One region of the Streptomyces sp. NPDC110618 genome, then DNA from elsewhere that is predicted to be linked to it. Evidence: riboswitches for the same ligand, from Rfam matches in the RefSeq annotation. Region 1 holds a riboswitch; the other holds the start of a gene.
What was found. A riboswitch is a leader RNA that binds a small molecule or an ion and turns the genes downstream of it on or off. The one in region 1 is predicted to bind cyclic di-AMP.

Region 1 (11,704 bases):
AGGTCACGGCGGGCCTGGAGGGCATGGAAGTGCCGCTGCGGGTGGCCGTCATGGGGTGTGTGGTCAACGGTCCCGGCGAGGCACGGGAGGCGGATCTGGGGGTCGCCTCGGGCAACGGCAAGGGGCAGATCTTCGTGAAGGGCGAGGTCATCAAGACCGTGCCCGAGTCGAGGATCGTGGAGACCCTCATCGAGGAAGCGATGAAGATCGCCGAACAGATGGAGCAGGACGGCGTCGAGTCGGGGGAGCCGGCCGTCACCGTGAGTTGAGCAGCACGGACCGAAGGGGGCCCGACGTGACGATTCTGGAGAACATCCGGGGACCACGCGATCTGAAGGCGCTGTCCGAGGCGGAACTCGGTGAACTGTCCGACGAGATCAGGGAGTTCCTGGTGCACGCGGTCGCCCGCACCGGCGGGCATCTCGGGCCCAACCTGGGGGTGGTGGAACTGACCATCGCGCTCCACCGGGTCTTCGAGTCGCCGGTCGACCGCATCGTGTGGGACACCGGCCATCAGAGCTATGTGCACAAGCTGCTGACAGGACGTCAGGACTTCTCCAAGCTGCGCGGCAAGGGCGGCCTGTCCGGCTACCCCTCGCGCGAGGAGTCCGAGCACGACATCGTCGAGAACAGCCACGCCTCCACCGCGCTCGGCTGGGCCGACGGACTAGCCAAGGCCCGCCAGGTGCAGGGCGAGAAGGGGCACGTCGTCGCGGTCATCGGCGACGGCGCGCTCACCGGCGGTATGGCCTGGGAGGCGCTGAACAACATCGCGGCCGCCAAGGACCGGCCGCTGATCATCGTCGTCAACGACAACGAGCGCTCCTACGCGCCCACCATCGGCGGCCTCGCCAATCACCTCGCCACCCTGCGCACCACCGACAGCTACGAGCAGGTCCTGGCCTGGGGCAAGGACGTCCTGCAGCGCACCCCGGTCATCGGCAACACCCTCTACGAGGCCCTGCACGGCGCCAAGAAGGGCTTCAAGGACGCCTTCGCCCCGCAGGGCCTCTTCGAGGACCTGGGCCTGAAGTACGTGGGCCCCATCGACGGCCACGACATCGGCGCCGTGGAGTCCGCGCTGCGCCGCGCGAAACGCTTCCACGGCCCCGTACTGATCCACTGCCTCACCGAGAAGGGCCGCGGCTACGAACCCGCCCTCGCCCACGAGGAGGACCACTTCCACACCGTCGGTGTGATGGACCCGCTCACCTGCGAGCCCCTCGCCCCGTCCAACGGCCCTTCCTGGACCTCGGTGTTCGGCGACGAGATCGTGAGGATCGGCGAGGAGCGCGAGGACGTCGTCGCCATCACCGCGGCCATGCTGCACCCCGTCGGCCTCGGCAAGTTCGCCGCCCGCTTCCCGGACCGGGTCTGGGACGTCGGCATCGCCGAGCAGCACGCGGCGGTCTCCGCGGCGGGCCTGGCCACCGGCGGCGTCCATCCCGTCGTCGCCGTGTACGCCACCTTCCTCAACCGGGCCTTCGACCAGCTCCTGATGGACGTCGCCCTGCACCGCTGCGGGGTCACCTTCGTGCTGGACCGGGCCGGGGTCACCGGTGTCGACGGCGCCTCCCACAACGGCATGTGGGACATGTCCATCCTCCAGGTCGTCCCCGGCCTCAGGATCGCCGCCCCGCGCGACGCCGACCAACTGCGCGCCCAGCTCCGGGAGGCCGTCGCGGTGGACGACGCGCCCACCCTGGTGCGCTTCCCGAAGGAGACCGTCGGCCCCGAGATCCCGGCCCTGGACCGGATCGGCGGCATGGACGTACTGCGCCGTGACCCCGACCCGGAGGTGCTGCTGGTCGCCGTCGGCGTGATGGCGCCGGTCTGCCTCCAGGCCGCCGAACTCCTCCAGGCCCGGGGCCTCAACTGCATGGTCGTCGACCCGCGTTGGGTCAAGCCCGTCGACCCCGAGCTGCCCGGCCTCGCCGCCCGGCACCGGCTGGTGGCCGTCGTCGAGGACAACAGCCGTGCCGCCGGAGTGGGTGCCGCCGTCGCACTCGCCCTCGGTGACGCCGATGTCGATGTTCCGGTGCGGCGCTTCGGCATCCCCGAGCAGTTCCTCGCGCACGCCAAGCGCAGCGAGGTACTGGCCGACATCGGCCTGACGCCCGTGGAGGTCGCGGGCCGGATCAGCGCGAGCCTGGCCGTACAGGAGCCAGTCAAGGAGACAGCGGAATGACCACGGAGTTCGACCTCGGCGCGCTGCTGGCCGCGCGCGGAGCCGAGCGCTACGAGCTGCACGGCAAGTACCTCAACCACCAGCTCCCGCGCATGCTGCACACCATCGGCTTCGACAAGGTCTACGAGCGCGCCGAGGGCGCCTACTTCTACGACGCCGAGGGCGCCGACTACCTGGACATGCTCGCCGGGTTCGGGGTGATGGGGCTGGGCCGCCACCACCCCGTGGTCCGCAAGGCCCTGCACGACGTCCTGGACCTCTCCCTCGCCGACCTCACCCGGTTCGACTGCCAGCCGCTGCCCGGACTGCTCGCCGAGAAGCTGCTCGCGCACAGCCCGCACCTGGACCGGGTGTTCTTCGGCAACAGCGGCACCGAGGCCGTCGAGACGGCCCTGAAGTTCGCCCGCCGCGCCACGGGCCGGCCCAGGGTCCTGTACTGCGAGCACGCCTTCCACGGCCTGACCACCGGTTCCCTGTCCGTCAACGGCGAGGACGGCTTCCGCGACGGCTTCGCCCCGCTGCTCCCCGACACCGCCGTACCGCTCGGTGATCTCGACGCACTGGCGCGGGAGTTGAAGAAGGGGGACGTCGCCGCCCTGATCGTGGAGCCGATCCAGGGCAAGGGCGTGCACGAGGCGCCGCCCGGCTATCTCAGGGCCGCGCAGGAACTGCTGCACAAGCACAAGGCGCTGCTCATCGCCGACGAGGTGCAGACCGGCCTCGGCCGCACCGGGGACTTCTACGCCTACCAGCACGAGGACGGCGTGGAGCCGGACCTGGTGTGCGTGGCCAAGGCTCTGTCCGGCGGGTATGTCCCGGTCGGCGCCACCCTCGGCAAGGACTGGATCTTCAAGAAGGTCTACTCGTCGATGGACCGGGTGCTGGTGCACTCGGCGAGCTTCGGCTCCAACGCCCAGGCCATGGCGGCCGGGCTCGCGGTGCTGACCGTCATGGAGAACGAGCAGATCGTCGCGAACGCCCGCGCGACGGGTGAGCTGCTGAAGACGCGGCTCGCCGCCCTCACCGACAAGTACGAGCTGCTCGCCGACGTGCGCGGGCGGGGCCTGATGATCGGCATCGAGTTCGGCCGGCCCTCCTCGCTGAAGCTGCGCAGCCGGTGGACCATGCTCCAGGCCGCCCGCAAGGGCCTGTTCGCGCAGATGGTCGTGGTCCCGCTGCTCCAGCGGCACCGGATCCTCACCCAGGTCTCCGGCGACCACCTGGAGGTGATCAAGCTGATCCCGCCGCTGATCATCGGCGAGCGGGAGGTGGAGCGGTTCGTGGACGCGTTCACCGAGGTGATGGACGACGCGCACAGCGGGGGCGGGCTGATGTGGGACTTCGGCAAGACGCTGGTGAAGCAGGCGGTGGCGAACCGCTGACCGGCAGGACTGAAGGGTTTTGCCTCTGAGGCAAGAAATTTGCCGCAGAGGCAAATATCCTGCTGAATGGAGAGCATGAGCTCTCCCGAGACCGGGCCGCCCGACGACCTGTCCGCGGTGGCGCCGCGGCTGCGTGATCTCCGGCGCCGGGCCGCCCTCACGCTGGAGGCCGCGGCAGCGTCCGCCGGACTGTCACCGGCCCACCTCTCCCGGCTGGAGACCGGACACCGCCAGCCCTCGCTGCCGATGCTGCTGGCACTCGCTCGCATCTACGGTACGACGGTCTCCGAACTGCTCGGCGAGACGGTCGCCGACCGGGACGCCGTCGTCCGCGGCGCCGAGATGGAACCGACGGCCGCCGGGGGGTGGACGTACCGCCAGGCCGGCGCCCCCGGCCGCGGCATGCAGGCGCTGCGCCTGCACGTCCCCTACGGCTCCCAGGGCGACATCGTGCGGGTGCACCCCGGCGAGGAGTGGCTCTACGTCCTCACCGGCCGCCTCCGCCTGCGCCTGGGCGACACCACGTACCGCCTGGCCCCGGGGGACAGCGCCCACTTCGACTCCCTGACCCCGCACCGGATCGCCGCGCAGGACCCGGACGGGGTGGAGCTGCTCTTCGTCCACACCTTGCTGCAGAGCCCCACCTCCGCCCTGTGCCTGGGCGGACCCGCGACCTCACACCACGGAGACATGCCATGACCGACATGGAGGAGAAGTTCCCCCGCGCCCTGTGGGTGCGGTTGATCATCTACATCGCGGTGGGGCATGTCTTCGCGGCGTTCATCTACCTGCTCTTCGAGCTGGGTGCGAAGCAGTAGCGGCCGCGAACGGCGCCCGGCTCAGTCGAGGAGGCGGTCGCGCAGGCGCTCGCGGACGGCGGGGGTGACCCGCAGGGCCTGCTCCAGGTAGGGGTCCACCCCGCCCCAGGTCTCCTCGATCGTGTCGAAGGCCGCCGTCAGGTACTCGGCGCGGGCGTCGAAGAGGGGGCTGAGGAGCTCCATCACTTCGGGGGTGTGGCTGTTGTTGCGCTTCACCTTGTAGCGGCGGTGCTTGGCGTTGGACTCCAGGTAGTCGGCGAGGATCGCGTCCCGCTCCACGCCCAGGGCGAGCAGGGTCACCGCGATCGACAGGCCCGCGCGGTCCTTGCCCGCCGCGCAGTGCATCAGGGCCGGGACGCTGTCCTCGGCGAGGGCCAGCAGCACCTGGGAGTGCTCGGCGGTGCGCTCCTTGATGATCATGCGGTACGACTCGATCATGCGGTTCGCGGCCTTGCCGTCCGCCAGGATCTCCCGCAGCTGTTCGATGTCGCCGTCGCGCACCATCTTCCAGAACTCGGCGCCGTCCGCCGGGTCGGACAGCGGCAGGTTCACATTGCGCACCCCGGTCAGCTCGACGTCGGGGCCCTCCAGCTTCTGGTCCGCCGCGTTGCGGAAGTCGAAGATCGTGTGCAGACCGAGGGAGCCGAGGAACGCCGCGTCCTGTTCGGTCGCGTGCGCGAGATGCCCACTGCGGAACAGCACGCCCTGTCGTACCCGGCGTCCGTCCACGGTCGGCAGTCCGCCCACATCCCGGAAGTTGCGAACTCCGGCCAGCTCCGGCTCGGTCGACGGGACCTGCTGCGTCACTTGGGCTCCTCCCACCGGTTCCGCCGGCTCGTGTCGTCGGCGGGCACGCCTTGACGATACGACATCGATACCGGCGACAGCGGGAAGGTAGCAAAACGGACGAACAGCTCCGATATCGGTCCATTCATCCCCTGTCCGAATTAGAACCTTAATTGCTCTTCAGTGGCCTTGGGTGTGCTTCATTCCAACTCGCTCTGGAATAAAGGAGTCTGGAGCAGTGTCACGTGAGGAGCGTCATATCCGTGACGGTGAGTCGTCCGTCATGTCCACGTAATTCATGCGCTTTTCAAGGGTATTTGCCGGAGCCGATCATCAGGTAATGCACGGAAAGTGACCGTGAATTCCGGCAAGGGATCAAGAGGAATGCCTTCGGGTGGAACCTTCTGCTTGTCCCTTTGCGTCTTGGTCGCTTACGTTCGCCACCAATCCGAGCGGACGCCGAATCCTGCCGCCGCTCGTGATCCCGCACACTCACCCGTGCACGGCAGGAGCGGGGGACCCACAGGCACCACCGCCTGGTCCGGTCTCCGGAACAGGCTTGGGGTCAAGTCGCGCCCAGCGCGCGGCCGGACATCTCCAGTCCGCACCCGACAGCTCACCTCGTAGGCGCCGGAGAGGAATTCGCCATGCCCGCGAAGGGTAAGCACCGCCGTCCCAAGACCCTGCGTATCACCCGTGGAATCGCCGCCGCCGGAACCGGTGGCGCCGCACTCGCCCTCCCGCTCCTGGGTGCCACCGGCGCCCACGCGGCCCCGTCGCAGTCCGTTCCGGAAAAGGCCGTTCAGTCGGTGCAGTCGACGAAGTCGGTCGACACCAAGGAAACGGCGAAGAAGTCCGCGAAGAAGGCGGCCACGAAGATCTACACCGTGCGGTCCGGGGACTATCTCTCGAAGATCGCGAACGAGCAGGACGTGCGCGGCGGCTGGCAGAAGCTGTACCAGGACAACCGCGAGGCCGTCGGCGACGACCCGTCGCTGATCCACCCCGGCCTGAAGCTGTCGATCAACAAGAAGGCCGCCTCGACGGACCGCGCCGAGAAGTCGGTCTCCCGGTCCGCCACGCGGTCCGCCGCGAAGCCGTCGGCGCCCGCGAAGCCCAAGGCGCCCGCGCAGTCCTCCGCGCCGCAGGCCGCGACCACCACGCAGGCCGCCCCGGCCACCGCCACCGGCTTCACCGCCCCGGTCGCCGGCGCCGGCGTCGGCACCGCCTACAAGGTCGCGGGCAGCATGTGGTCCAGCGGCTACCACACCGGCGCCGACTTCGTCGTCCCGTCCGGCACCCCGCTGAAGGCCGTCGGCGCGGGCACCGTCGTCTCGGCCGGCTGGGCCGGGGCCTACGGCAACCAGGTCGTCATCCGGCTTGCCGACGGTCACTACGCCCAGTACGCCCACCTGTCCTCGCTGTCCGTCTCCAGCGGCCAGTCGGTGACGGCGGGCCAGCAGGTAGGCCTGTCCGGCACCACCGGCAACTCCACCGGACCGCACCTGCACTTCGAGATCCGCACCACGCCGGACTACGGCTCCGACGTGGACCCGATCGCCTACCTCCGCGCCAAGGGCGTCTCCATCGGCTGACGGACCGCCCGCCGCACGGCACCCTCCCTGACACGCCGCCGAAGGCCGGACCCACGATCCCCGGGTCCGGCCTTCGGCGTTGCCGACCTGGTTCTATTCCGGACTTGGCCAAGGTCTTGGAGTGGCTTATCTCACCGCCCGTCAACCCCTGCCTACGGTCGCGTAGGTCACATTCGAAGGTGAATCATGGGCCGATGTGGCAGACGATTCGAAGAGTGACAACGAGACAGTGATCGGGTCGTACGTCGCGGTGGGGGACAGCTTCACCGAGGGCGTCGGCGACCCTGGCCCCGACGGAGCCTTCGTCGGCTGGGCGGACCGGTTCGCCGTGCTGCTGGCGGACCGCCGGCCCGAGGGCGACTTCCGCTACACGAACCTCGCGGTGCGCGGGAAGCTGCTGGACCAGATCGTGGCGGACCAGGTGCCGAGGGCATGCGAACTCGCCCCGGACCTCGTCTCGTTCTGTGCGGGCGGCAACGACATCATCCGGCCCGGCACCGACCCCGACGAACTGGCCGAGCGGTTCGAGCGGGCGGTGGCCCGGCTCGCCGAAACCGCCGGGACCGTCCTGGTGACGACCGGCTTCGACACCCGTGGCGTGCCCGTGCTGAAGCATCTGCGCGGCAAGATCGCCACGTACAACATGCACGTACGGTCGATCGCGGACCGGTACGGCTTCCCGGTGCTCGACCTGTGGTCGCTGAAGACCGTCCAGGACCGCCGGGCGTGGGACGACGACCGGCTGCACCTGTCTCCCGAGGGTCACACACGCGTGGCGCTCCGCGCGGGCCAGGTCCTCGGCCTGGAGGTCCCCGCCGACCCGGACCAGCCCTGGCCCCCGCTCCCGCCCCGCGGCACCCTGGAGATCCGTCGCGACGACGTCCACTGGGCCCGCGAGTACCTGGTCCCCTGGATCGGCCGCCGCCTGCGCGGCGAGTCCTCCGGCGACCATGTGACGGCCAAGGGCCACCTGTCCCCGGACGACATCAAGATGCGCATCGAGGCGGCGGTCTGAGCCGCGCGCCCGGGACCCGACGGGCGGGCTGACGGCGGGGGAGTCACGCACGCGCGCGTACGGCATCAGGTACGGCCCGTCCCGACGAGGGGCGGGCCGACGCCGTGGGCCACCGGCCCCGGATCAGCGCGCGGCGGTCGACAACTCCGCCCGCGCCACGCCCAGTTCCCTGGCCAGCGCCTCGTCCGCCCACTCGCGGGCGCGGGCGCGGGAGAGGGAGCCGGGGTAGGAGGTGAGCTGGACGGCGAGGCCGTCCAGGAGGGCGGTCAGGCGCAGGGCCGCGCTCGCGGGGTCGGGGCAGTGGAACTCGCCCGCGGCCACGCCCTCGGCGATGACCTCGGTGATGGCGGCCTTCCACTCGCGGTCGAGGGACTGGGTGACCTCGCGCAGGGCGGGTTCGCGCAGCGCCGCCGCCCAGCCCTCGATCCACAGCCGCCAGCCCTTGGCCTGGCCGGTGGGGGCGTACCAGCGGACGGCCGCGCGCAGGCGGCGCAGCGCGGTCGTACGGCGGCCGAGGAGCTTGCGGAGGTGGGCGAGGTCGTCCTCGGCGGCGTACGCGAAGGCCTCGGCGACCAGCTTCTCCTTGGTGGAGAAGTGGTACAGCACCAGCGCGTTGCTCACTCCGAGCGCGGACGCCACGTCGGCGATCCGCACCGCGGACACGCCCCGCGCCTCGATCTGCTCGATGGCGGCCCGCAGCAACTCCTCGCGCCGCTCCGCCACACTCAACCGCACCCTCGCCACGGCGCACACCCTAACCCGTGAGGCCCGCGCGGCCCCGGCCCGCCCCGGGGCGGTCACCTGTACTGGCCGTACCTCTCCTCGATCACCGGATGCCGGTCCGCCGCGATCGCGTGCGCCGCCGCCCGCGGCGACGTGCCGTCGGCCTCCGCGCGGGAGAGCATCTGCTCGGTCAGCGCGCGCATGGCACGCCGGGTGTGGGCGAAGGCCTCCCGCGCGTCGGGCCCGATGTCGCCGAACAGGGTCCACCACCACCAGGCGTTGGTGCCGGAGTTGACCACGACATCGGGCAGCACGGTGACGCCCCGCGCCGCCAGCAGCGCCTCCGCCTCCGGCAGCACCGGCATATTGGCCGCCTCGACGATCCAGCGGGCGGTGATCCGCTCCTGGTTCACGGTGTCGACGGCGTACGACACCGCAGCGGGCACCAGTACCTCCGCCTCCGCCGACAGCCAGGCGTCCCCCGGCAGTTCACGGTCACCGGGGCGCAGCGCGGCGCGGTCGACGAGGCCGTACGCGTCGCGCGCGGCGAGCAGCGCCTCGACGTCCAGCCCGGCCGGGCTGGCGATCGTGCCCTTGAGATCGGCGACCGCCACGACCGTCAGCCCCGCGCGGGAGAGGAAACGGGCCGTCGCCCCGCCCATGGTGCCGAACCCCTGCACGGCCACGCGCGTGCCCGCGTACGGCACCCCGGCCCGGTCCAGCGCCGTGAGCGCGGCCTCGGCCACCCCGCAACCGCCGACCAGCGCGTCGAGCCCGACGCCGTCCACCTCCACGGCGAAGGCGTCCGCCAGCCGCCGCCGGGCCGCCTCCTCGTCGTCCAGCAGCGGATACACGGACTGGACGCAGGAGACCAGGCCCGCCTCGGCGGCCGCCCGGTCCACCAGGTCCTGGCTCAGTCCGAGGTCCTCGCCGGTGGCCCACACGCTCTCCACGTACGGCCGTACCGCCCGGAGATAGCGCACCAGCAGTCCGTACGCCGCCGGATCGCGCGGATCGCAGTCGATACCGCCCTTGGCGCCGCCGAGCGGGACGTAGCGGCCCTCCGGTTCGTAGTGCAGCGCCTCTTTCATGGACATGCCGCGGGCGAGACCGGTCACCTCGTCGAGCGTGCACCCCTCGCGCATCCTCAGACCGCCGCTGCACACCCCGCGCACCAGCCGGTCGATCACGAGAAACCCCTGGTGACCAGTGATGTGGTCGGTCCAGGTGAGGGAGAGGAGAGGGGTGGTCATGGGGCTCCTTACTGAATTGCTATTCAGTATCGGGATCGGGCTCGCGCACTGTCAACGCACAGCGCGGCATCCATGGCCGTTCAGCAGGAACAGGAATCCGTCGACGATCGTTGTGACAGGAGCCGACGATAATGAGATGCCTGGACAACTCCACCTGGAGGTAGCGTGACCGGTTCCCGTCCCCTGAGCTCCGTGCTCCGCGCGCTGGAGCCGGCGGCCTTCGGCGCGGACCCGACCGGCGAGCGCATGGAGCGCATCCGCAGATCGCCCCACTTCAAGGACGGCGTCTTCCAGAACCCCGGCGGCGTCACACGCACCCGGCCCTCCGGCTCGACGCTGGACTTCGCCAAGGTCTTCTTCGCCAAGGACGAGCGCCCGCGCCGCTCACCCCAGGGCACCGTGCCCGTGCACCCCACCACCCTGGCCGACCTCGCCCGCCCGCCGGCCACCGGCCTGCGGATCACCTGGATGGGCCACTCCAGTGTGCTCGCCGAGATCGACGGCCACAGGGTGCTCTTCGACCCGGTGTGGGGCGAGCGCTGCTCCCCGTTCTCCTTCGTCGGCCCCAAGCGGCTGCACCCCGTACCGCTGCCGCTGGCCGCGCTCGGCCCGGTGGACGTGGTCGTGATCTCGCACGACCACTACGACCACCTGGACCTGCCCTCCATCAAGGCACTCGCTGACACCGACACGGTCTTCGCCGTGCCGCTCGGCGTCGGCGCCCACCTGGAGCACTGGGGCGTCTCCGCCGACCGCCTGCGCGAGCTGGACTGGCACGAGTCCACCAAGATCGGCGGACTTACCCTCACCGCCACCCCGGCCCGCCACTTCTGCGGACGCGGCATGCGCAACACCCAGCACACCCTGTGGGCGTCCTGGGCGGTCGCCGGCTCCGAGCACCGCATCTTCCACAGCGGGGACACCGGCTACTTCGACGGCTTCAAGGACATCGGCGCCGAGCACGGTCCGTTCGACACGACGATGATCCAGCTCGGCGCGTACAGCGAGTTCTGGCCCGACATCCACATGACCCCCGAGGAGGCCCTGCGCGCCCACCTCGACCTCCAGGGCGGCCGCCCGCACGGCGTGCTCCTGCCCATCCACTGGGCCACCTTCAACCTCGCCACGCACGCGTGGGCGGAACCGGGCGAGTGGACCCGCGACGCGGCGGAGGAGGCCGGACAGGCCGCCGCGTTCCCCCGGCCCGGCGAGCCCTTCGAGCCCGGCGGCCTGTTCCCCGTCCAGCCCTGGTGGCGGTCCGTGTCGCAGCCGGTCCCGCACACCTGGCGCCGTCCCCGGCCCGCGCAGCCCGCCGCCGGGCCGCGCACCGACGACCTCGATCTCCTGGGCGAGCGGTGACACCGGCCTACCGAGGCCGGTTCAGGAAGTCCAGGAGGCGACGGTCCGCCTCCGCCGGGGCGCCGTGCGGAAGCGCGTGATGGGAGACGCCCGGCAGCACGGTGATCTCGGCACGCGGCAGTAGGGCCTCCGCGCGGGCGGCCACCTTCACGGCGTCATGCGTCCTGCTCCCTCCGGCCAGGAGCACCAGGACCGGCAGGTCCAGGCCGCGCAGCGCCTGCGCCGCCGGACGCGGCCCGGTCACGGGCCGGACGGAGGGGAAACCGGCGGCCGCCTCTTCAAGAGCGAGCCAGGCGGGATCGAGGGCGGCAACCCCGGTCTCCCACTCCAGGAAGGCGCGGACCCGGCCGGGGGAGGGCCGTACCAGCGACGGCAGCGCGCGCAGCAGATAGCCCGGGCGGAACCCGGCGAAGCACTGGGTCGGGTCCAGCAGGACCAGGCGGCGTACCCGCGCGGGCGCGCGCAGCGCGTGATGCAGCGCGAGCCAGGCGCCGTACGAATGCCCGCACAAGTCGGCCGCCGTCACTCCGAGGCCGTCGAAGAGCGCGTCCAGCCAGGCCGACACGTCGGCGACCGTCCGCAGGC
Region 2 (8,071 bases), on a different contig from region 1:
CCCAGCAGCGGGGCACCGGACACCTCCGGCAGGTCCGCCACGTTGCACCGCGCGGCGAGGTCCGGCTCGTCGGGCCAGCTGCCGATCACCACGCCCAGCGGGTCCAGGTGCCGGGAGCGCAGTTCACGGGCCGTCAACTCCGTGGAGTTCAGGGTGCCCAGCCCGGCCGGCGCCACCACCAGGACCGGCACCGCCAGCAGTTCGGCCGCGTCCGCCAGCGTGCCGCCCCGGTCGTCGAAGCGGACCAGCAGCCCGCCCGCCCCTTCCACCAGCACCAGATCGTGCTCGGTGGCCAGCTTCGCGGCGGCCTCGGCGATCCGCTCCGGGGTCACCGGCGGCAGCCCGGACCGGCGCGCGGCCGTGCCCGGCGCCAACGGCTCCGGGTAGCGGGCGAGTTCGGCGGCCGTCACGGCCCCCGCCAGGCGCACGCACTCCTCGGCGTCCCCGCGCTCGTCCGGCCGTACGCCCGTCTGGGCCGCCTTCAGCACGGCCACCGTGCGGCCCGCGCCCAACGCCGTGGCGGCGATCGCGGCCGTGGTGACCGTCTTGCCGATCTCCGTGCCGGTGCCCGTGATCACCAGAACCGACATCTCAGCCCTCCCGCGCCGCCGCGCACACGGCGTTCGCGATCCGCGCCAGGTCCGCGTCGCCCGTGATGTACGGCGGCATTGTGTAGATCAGGTCCCGGAACGGCCGCAGCCACACACCCTCGCGCACCGCCGCCTCGGTCGCCGCCTCCATGTCCACCGAGTGGTCGAGCTGGACCACGCCGATGGCGCCGAGGACCCGCACGTCCCGCACGCCCGGCAGCTCCGCCGCCGGGGCCAGGCCCTCGCGCAGCCCCGCCTCGATCCGCTTGACCTCGGTCAGCCAGTCCTGGCCGAGCAGCAGTTCGATCGAGGCGCACGCCACCGCCGCGGCCAGCGGATTGCCCATGAACGTCGGCCCGTGCGCCAGCACCGGCACCTCGCCCCGCGAGATCCCGTCGGCCACGCGCGAGGTGCACAAGGTGGCGGCGAGCGTCAGGTAACCGCCGGTCAGCGCCTTGCCGACGCACATCACGTCCGGAGTCACGGCCGCGTGCTCCGCCGCGAACAGCGCGCCGGTCCGCCCGAAACCGGTCGCGATCTCGTCGAAGACCAGCAGCACGTCGTGCGCGTCGCACGCCTCGCGCAGCACCCGCAGATACGCGGGGGAGTGGAACCGCATCCCGCCCGCGCCCTGCACCACCGGCTCCACGATCACCGCGGCCAGTTCACCGGCGTGCCGTTCGATCAGCGAGCGCAGATGCTCGGCGTAGGACTCCTCGTACTCCACCGGCGGCGGGTCCGCGAACAGCTGGCGCTGGAGCACACCGGTCCACAGCTCGTGCATCCCGCCCCGCGGGTCGCACACCGACATCGGCTGCCAGGTGTCGCCGTGGTAGCCGCCCCGCCAGGTCATCAGCCGCTGCTTGCCGGGCCGGCCCAGCGAGCGCCAGTACTGCAGGCACATCTTCACCGCGACCTCGACCGACACCGAGCCCGAGTCGGCGAGGAACACATGCTCAAGTCCCTGGGGCGACATGTCGACAAGGTGCTTCGCCAGGCGCACGGCGGGCTCGTGCGTGAGCCCGCCGAACATCACATGGCTCATCCGGCCGAGCTGCTCGCGCGCCGCCTCGTTGAGCACCGGGTGGTTGTAGCCGTGGATGGCCGACCACCACGACGACATCCCGTCAACCAGCTCGCCCGAGCCGTCCGCGAGGCGCAGCCGCACCCCGCTCGCCGACTCCACGACCAGCGGCTCCTGACGGCCCGGCATCGGACCGTAGGGGTGCCACACATGCCGCCGGTCGAGGTCCAGCAGCTCGGGGACGCTCAGCTCAGGCATTGGGCGCGAGGTCCGTACCGGCGCCCCGGCGGCGCACCGCGACCAGATCGGTGCGTACCTGACCGGGCTCGGCCTGTTCGGCAGGGGCCGGAGCAGTGCCGCACACACCCCCGCCCTCGGAACCGCAGGAGCTCTCCGAGCCGCAGCCGCCACCGGCCGCCCGGTGCTCCGGCAGCGTCACCTCGTCGGCGCCCTCCACCTCGAACCCGGCGTCGGCGATCATCTCCAGGTCGGCCTTGCCGGCCTGGCCCTCGCTGGTGAGGTAGTCGCCGAGGAAGATCGAGTTGGCCAGGTGCAGCGCGAGCGGCTGCATCGTGCGCAGATGGACCTCGCGGCCGCCCGCGATGCGCACCTCCACGTCCGGGCAGACGAACCGCACCATCGCCAGGATCCGCAGACAGCGCTGCGGGGTCAGGTGCCACTCCTTGGCCAGCGGGGTGCCCTCGAACGGGATCAGGAAGTTCACCGGCACCGAGTCCGGGTCCAGCTCGCGCAGCGAGTAGACGACGTCCACCAGGTCCTCGTCGCTCTCGCCCATGCCGGCGATCAGGCCGGAGCAGGCGGACAGACCCGCGGCGTGCGCCTTCCGCACGGTGTCCACGCGGTCGGCGTAGGTGTGGGTGGTGGTGATGTCGCCGTAGGTGGCCTCGGAGGTGTTGAGGTTGTGGTTGTAGGCGTCCGCCCCGGCCTCGCGCAGCCGTTCGGCCTGCCCGTCGGAGAGCAGACCCAGGCAGGCGCACACCTCGACGCCCTCGTTCTGCTCCTTGATCGCCTTGATGGTGTCCGAGACCCGGTCCACGTCACGGTCGGTCGGACCGCGCCCGCTCGCCACCAGACAGACCCGCTTGGCGCCGCCCGCGAGCCCCGCGGCGGCCGCCTCGGACGCCTCGTCGGGCTTGAGCCAGGTGTACTTCAGGATCCCGGCGGTCGAGCCGAGCCGCTGCGAGCAGTAGGAGCAGTCCTCGGGGCACAAGCCGGACTTGAGGTTGACCAGGTAGTTCAGTTTCACCCGACGGCCGAACCAGTGCCGGCGCACCTTGCCGGCCGCGGCCACCACATCGAGCAGGTCGTCGTCGGAGGTCGCGAGGACGGCCAGGGCTTCCTCGCGGGTCGGCAGCTCGCGCCGCAGCCCCTTTTCCACCAGCGTGTTCAGCAGGTCCATGAGAGCTGATCCTGTCCTACGGAGTGGTTCCTGGCCAAGGAGAGTTCGTACAACTCGGGCGCTCGGAGGTGTGGGTATTGCCACACCCTGGGTGACCGGTCGTGCCGCTAGTGTCTGTGCGCTGCCTACAAAAACCCCGGAGGACCCATGGCGTTCGGCTGGATCGACGAGCAGGCGGAGCTGCGCCGGCGCGCCGGACTCGTCCGGACGCTGCGCCCCCGCCCGGCCGACTCGCCGCTGCTGGACCTCGCGAGCAACGACTACCTGGGCCTGGCCCACCATCCCGAGGTGACCGAGGGCGCGGCCCGGGCGGCGCGGACCTGGGGCGGCGGCGCCACCGGATCCCGGCTGGTGACCGGTACGACGGAACTCCACGGGGAGCTGGAGCGCGAGCTGGCGGACTTCTGCGGCTTCGAGGCGGCGCTGGTCTTCTCCTCCGGCTACGCGGCCAACCTCGCCGCGGTCACCGCGCTCGGGCCGCACGGCTCGCTGATCGTCTCCGATGCGGGCAACCACGCCTCGCTCATCGACGGCTGCCGCCTGGCCCGCGGGACGACCCAGGTCGTCGCGCACGCCGAGCCGGACGCGGTGCGCAAGGCGCTGCAGACGCACGACGGCCCGGCGATCGCGGTCTCCGACACCGTCTTCTCGGTGGACGGCGACGCGGCCCCGCTGGCGGGTCTCGCCGAGGCGTGCCGGGAGTACGGCGCGGGACTGGTCGTCGACGACGCGCATGGGCTGGGGGTGCTGGGCGACGGCGGCCGGGGCGCCCCGTACGCGGCGGGCCTCGCGGGCGCGGACGATGTCGTCGTCACGGTGACGCTGTCGAAGTCACTGGGCAGTCAGGGCGGGGCCGTGCTCGGCCCGGCCCGGGTGATCGACCATCTGGTCAACGCGGCCCGGACGTTCATCTTCGACACGGGCCTGGCGCCCGCCGCGACCGGTGCCGCCCTGGCGGCCCTGCGGCTGCTTCGCCGGGAGCCGGAGCGGGCGGCACGGGCGCGAGCGGTGGCCGGTGAACTGCACGCCCGCCTGACGGCCGCGGGTCATCAGGCGGTACGTCCGGACGCCGCGGTCGTCTCGGTGCGCGCGCCCTCCCCGGAGGAGGCCGTGCGCTGGGCGGCGGACTGCCGGGCGGCGGGCCTGGCCGTCGGCTGTTTCCGTCCTCCTTCCGTGCCCGACGGCATCTCACGTCTGCGACTGACCGCCCGTGCGGATCTCACGGACGGTCAGATCGCACGCGCTGTTCGGATCATCGGCGAGACACGACCATGAGTCGGCGTGACACGGCCCTGCCGCCGCGGCTGCGGAACTGATCGAAATTGATCGGAAGTTGATCGCGAATTGCTTGAGGTCCTCAGGCCTTGATGGAAGTCCTCAGGCCTTGACCGCGGTCGTGAAGTCCGCCCAGCTCTCGGGGGAGAAGAGCAGCGCGGGTCCGGCCGGAGCCTTGGAGTCGCGTACGGCGAGCAGCCCGGCCCAAGGTCCGGTCCGCGGCCGAGCGGTCTCCACGCAGTTGTTCGCGCCCGTGCTGTAGCTGCTGCGCAGCCAGTGCACGGCTGGTAGATCGGTACTGGAAGGAACGTGCCGAGGCAGTGCAGACATGGTGCCTCCTTACGCGCCGTCAGCTATCCCGGCGATGTAATCCAACGATTCCTCGGGCGAAAGGGCGTGGATCTGAAGGGTGGTGAATGCCTCCGTGTACGCCTGGAGGTCTTCTTTCCGCTCCAGGTAGAGGCTACTCGTCAAGTGGTCGAGAACAACCACATCCAGATCAGAGGTGCGCGAAAATGAGAAGACTACGAAAGGCCCTGTGATGCCGATGTGCGCCCCCGCAGTGAACGGCAGCACCTGCAAACGCACTTGAGGCAGCCGCCCCGCCTCCACCAGCCGCCACAGCTGCCGCGCCATCACCCCGGGCCCGCCGATCCTCCGGCGCAGGACCGCCTCGTCCAGAACGGCGCTGAGCTCCAGCGGGGGCCGGCCGCGCAGGACGTCCTGCCTGGCCAGGCGCACCTCGACCAGCGCGTCCAGCCGTTCGTCCGCCTCGTCCAGGCCGCCCACCGCGGCCCGGGTCACCGCGCGCGCGTACTCCGGTGTCTGCAACAGCCCCGGCACCACCGAGGTCTCCAGTGTGCGCATCGCGGTCGCCTGGGACTCCAGGCTGATGAAATCCCGGTAGGTCGGCGGCAGCACCCCCCGGTACGCGTGCCACCAGTGGTGTCGTCCGGCACCGTCGTCGGACCCCGCCAACACCAGGAGCAACTCCCGCAGTTGCTCGTCCCGTACGCCATAGGCGTCGAGGAGTAACCGCACATCGGCCGGTTTCACCCCGCTGGCGCCGGTCTCGATCCGGCTCACCTTGGACTGGTGCCAGCCCACCAGACGCGCCGCCTCACCGCTGGTGAGACCCGCACCGGTGCGCAACGCACGCAGTTCGGCGCCCAGCTTTCGGCGGCGTACCGCGGGACCGTGCTGCATGCGCTCCTCCTTACTCCAACCGGGCCGCCCAAATACGGTCTCGCGTAGCAGAGTTCACCGCTTTGAGCGACAGATATATGCATATCTTGGTGGATCGGCACCGTGACCGGCGCGGTAATGGCAGTCTGGCGACGAAGCACCAGTCCGGGACCGTACTCGAACCATCCGCTCCGTGTCGGACTGCGGTCCCGTGGGAAAGGGACGACGTCGCCATGGCAGACCATCTGGAAGCATCCGTCACTCTGCCGAGCGATCCCGCCTCGGTCTCCGCGGCCCGCGGCTATGTGGTCAGCACCCTCGCGGAATGGGGGCTGCCGGCCGAGACGGACGCGGCCGACACCATCCGGCTCATCGTCTCCGAACTCGCGACCAACGCCGTCCAGCACACCCTGGGTCAGTCACCCACCTTCACGGTGGACATCGAGTTGCACCATGACGAGCAGTTGCGCATCGGGGTGACCGACAGTCATCCCCGGTTCCCCAGGCGCCTGCCCGCCGCCGTCCAGCAGGACAACGGCCGCGGACTGGTGATCATCCGCTGGCTCACCGCCGAGTGCGGCGGCCGGCTCAGAGTCCGGCCGACCCGCGAGGGCGGGAAGACGGTCTCCATCGAACTGCCCTGGACGGTCCCGGCCCGCCCGGTCACCGCGGCGGGGCAGCAGGAGCCCTGAAACTCCGTCGGAACGCCTGAAAAGCCCCCTGAAAGCCCTCTGAAAGTCCCCCTGGGAAGGCCCCTGGGAAGTCCCTTGGGAGGGAAGTCCCTGCAAAGCCCCCTGAACAGCCCTCAGGGCGACGGCGCGTCAGGGCGCCGCCGCCCCTGAGAACCGCCCGGTCAGCTCACCCGGCCGTACCAGACGCTCTTGGTCCAGATCTTCTGCAGCCGCACCACGTCACCGGTCTTCGGGGCGTGCCAGATCTTCCCCTTCCCGGCGTAGATACCGACGTGGTAGACGTTCGACCCCGAGTGGAAGAACACGAGGTCACCCGCCTTGCGGTTGCCGGCGGAGATGTGGCGCGTCTTGTTGTACTGCTGGGCCGCCGTACGAGGCAGCTTCTTGCCCGCCTTCTTGTACGAGTACAGCGTGAGCCCGGAGCAGTCGAAGCGGTGCGGCCCCACGGCACCCCACTTGTAGGGGGATCCCTTCTTCGAAGCCGCGACCTTCAGTGCCTTCGACGCCGGAGTGGCAGCGGCCGCCTCGGAGGCGAGGCCGGGAGCCACGATCGAGCCGCCGACGGCGGCGAGGGTGAGAGCCGAGGCCGTACCGGCCCGGACCATCAGCGACGGGACACGATTGAGCGCAGTCATGCGCAACCCTTCGTCAGCCGCCTGTGAAGGATGACCTGTCGGATTCGGGCTGGCGAAGTTGCCCGGCCGCTGAGAGCGGCTTCACCCCAAGGGCTGCTCGGTGCGCGGAGACTCCGCACCGGCGACCCGTCGTGCTTGGGTCCTCCACTCCTGCCGATCCACTCCTGTCGACCGGTCATCCGGGCGGCGGCAGGACTCGGCGTCCGCCCGGACCGCCCCGCCGCTGTGGCGGGGGCTTGTCGTCAGACAGGGATCTTGGCTCACCGATGTCCGAAAATCCCAATGGAACCGGGGATTTGTGGTGTTACTCACCACTCATCCGTTCGGGTGGACACTGCTCCATTCGAACTACCGTCCAGGCGTTGGGGGATGCCCGGACCAGGCACGGAACGTCTCTTTCGGTTCCGGCGCTACGCGCGTTGCGCAACCCCGGCGGGCCGGAAAAAGGACACGCGACTACGCCAACAGTGGGTACGTCGTTCGGTCCGTTTCAACTCAGGTCCGGACGACTCGACATGGCGAGGAGCCGCCCGCACCCCTCTCACGTGCGTCAACTGTCCGAGCGCGGAGGAACCGTGACGCGAGCCGTGCGGCGCTCCCCGTCCAGCACGCGCAGCGCACGCGCCAGCGTGGGGGCATGCAGCTCGGTCTCACCGCGCTGATGCATGAGCGCCAGCGCGTCACGCAGTTCGGTCGCGCGGGACACGAGTGCCTGGGCGGCCCGCAGCCCGCCGTAGGTGTCGGTGCGGCGCGTGGGGTTGATGTGCCCGAGCAGATCGACCACGTCGAGGTAACGGTCGATCAACTCGGCCTCGGCGCGCGTCAGCGCGGGCAGCGGCGGAAGGTCCGGCAGCATCCGCGGCTCACCTCGTGCCCGGGGTGGTGCTCTTGCGACTCGGCACGATCCGGTCCACCAGCCCGTACGCCAGGGCCTCCCGCGCGTCCAGCACCTTCTCCCGCTCGATGTCGGCGCTCACCTGCTCCCGGCTGCGTCCGGTGTGCCGGGCGAGCATCTCCTCCAAGCGGGCCCGAATCCGCGTCAGCTCCGCGGCCTGGATCACCAGATCGCTCGCCTGCCCCTCCACCGGCCCGGGCAGCGTGGGCTGGCCGAGCGTCACCCGCGCGTCCGGCAGCGCGGACCGCTTGCCCGGGGTCCCGGCCGCGAGCAGCACCGCCGCGGTCGGCCCGGCGTGGCCCAGCAGGACCGTCTCCACCTCGCAGCTGACGTACCGAAGCGTGTCGTAGACCGC

Region 2: linked by a shared signal. The riboswitch ahead of ACZ7L7_RS28525 (C40 family peptidase) and the one ahead of ACZ7L7_RS02370 (LysM peptidoglycan-binding domain-containing M23 family metallopeptidase) in region 1 are both predicted to bind cyclic di-AMP.

Annotation. Positions count from the first base shown of each region.
Region 1 is NZ_JBVKBN010000001.1:541,291-552,994, forward strand. It holds gene ispG (flavodoxin-dependent (E)-4-hydroxy-3-methylbut-2-enyl-diphosphate synthase) at 1-269, shown strand, start outside; gene dxs (1-deoxy-D-xylulose-5-phosphate synthase) at 296-2,188, shown strand; gene ACZ7L7_RS02350 (aspartate aminotransferase family protein) at 2,185-3,570, shown strand; gene ACZ7L7_RS02355 (helix-turn-helix domain-containing protein) at 3,646-4,269, shown strand; gene ACZ7L7_RS02360 (DUF6126 family protein) at 4,266-4,388, shown strand; gene ACZ7L7_RS02365 (tyrosine-protein phosphatase) at 4,410-5,195, opposite strand; cyclic di-AMP (ydaO/yuaA leader) riboswitch at 5,650-5,817, shown strand; gene ACZ7L7_RS02370 (LysM peptidoglycan-binding domain-containing M23 family metallopeptidase) at 5,822-6,769, shown strand; gene ACZ7L7_RS02375 (SGNH/GDSL hydrolase family protein) at 6,999-7,784, shown strand; gene ACZ7L7_RS02380 (TetR/AcrR family transcriptional regulator) at 7,908-8,528, opposite strand; gene ACZ7L7_RS02385 (Glu/Leu/Phe/Val dehydrogenase dimerization domain-containing protein) at 8,582-9,760, opposite strand; gene ACZ7L7_RS02390 (MBL fold metallo-hydrolase) at 9,926-11,119, shown strand; gene ACZ7L7_RS02395 (alpha/beta fold hydrolase) at 11,127-11,704, opposite strand, start outside.
Region 2 is NZ_JBVKBN010000019.1:118,708-126,778, forward strand. It holds gene bioD (dethiobiotin synthase) at 1-590, opposite strand, end outside; gene ACZ7L7_RS28495 (adenosylmethionine--8-amino-7-oxononanoate transaminase) at 592-1,872, opposite strand; gene bioB (biotin synthase BioB) at 1,865-3,034, opposite strand; gene ACZ7L7_RS28505 (8-amino-7-oxononanoate synthase) at 3,182-4,309, shown strand; gene ACZ7L7_RS28510 (DUF397 domain-containing protein) at 4,412-4,639, opposite strand; gene ACZ7L7_RS28515 (helix-turn-helix domain-containing protein) at 4,649-5,515, opposite strand; gene ACZ7L7_RS28520 (ATP-binding protein) at 5,728-6,186, shown strand; gene ACZ7L7_RS28525 (C40 family peptidase) at 6,348-6,821, opposite strand; cyclic di-AMP (ydaO/yuaA leader) riboswitch at 6,825-7,020, opposite strand; gene ACZ7L7_RS28530 (hypothetical protein) at 7,372-7,677, opposite strand; gene ACZ7L7_RS28535 (ATP-dependent Clp protease proteolytic subunit) at 7,685-8,071, opposite strand, start outside.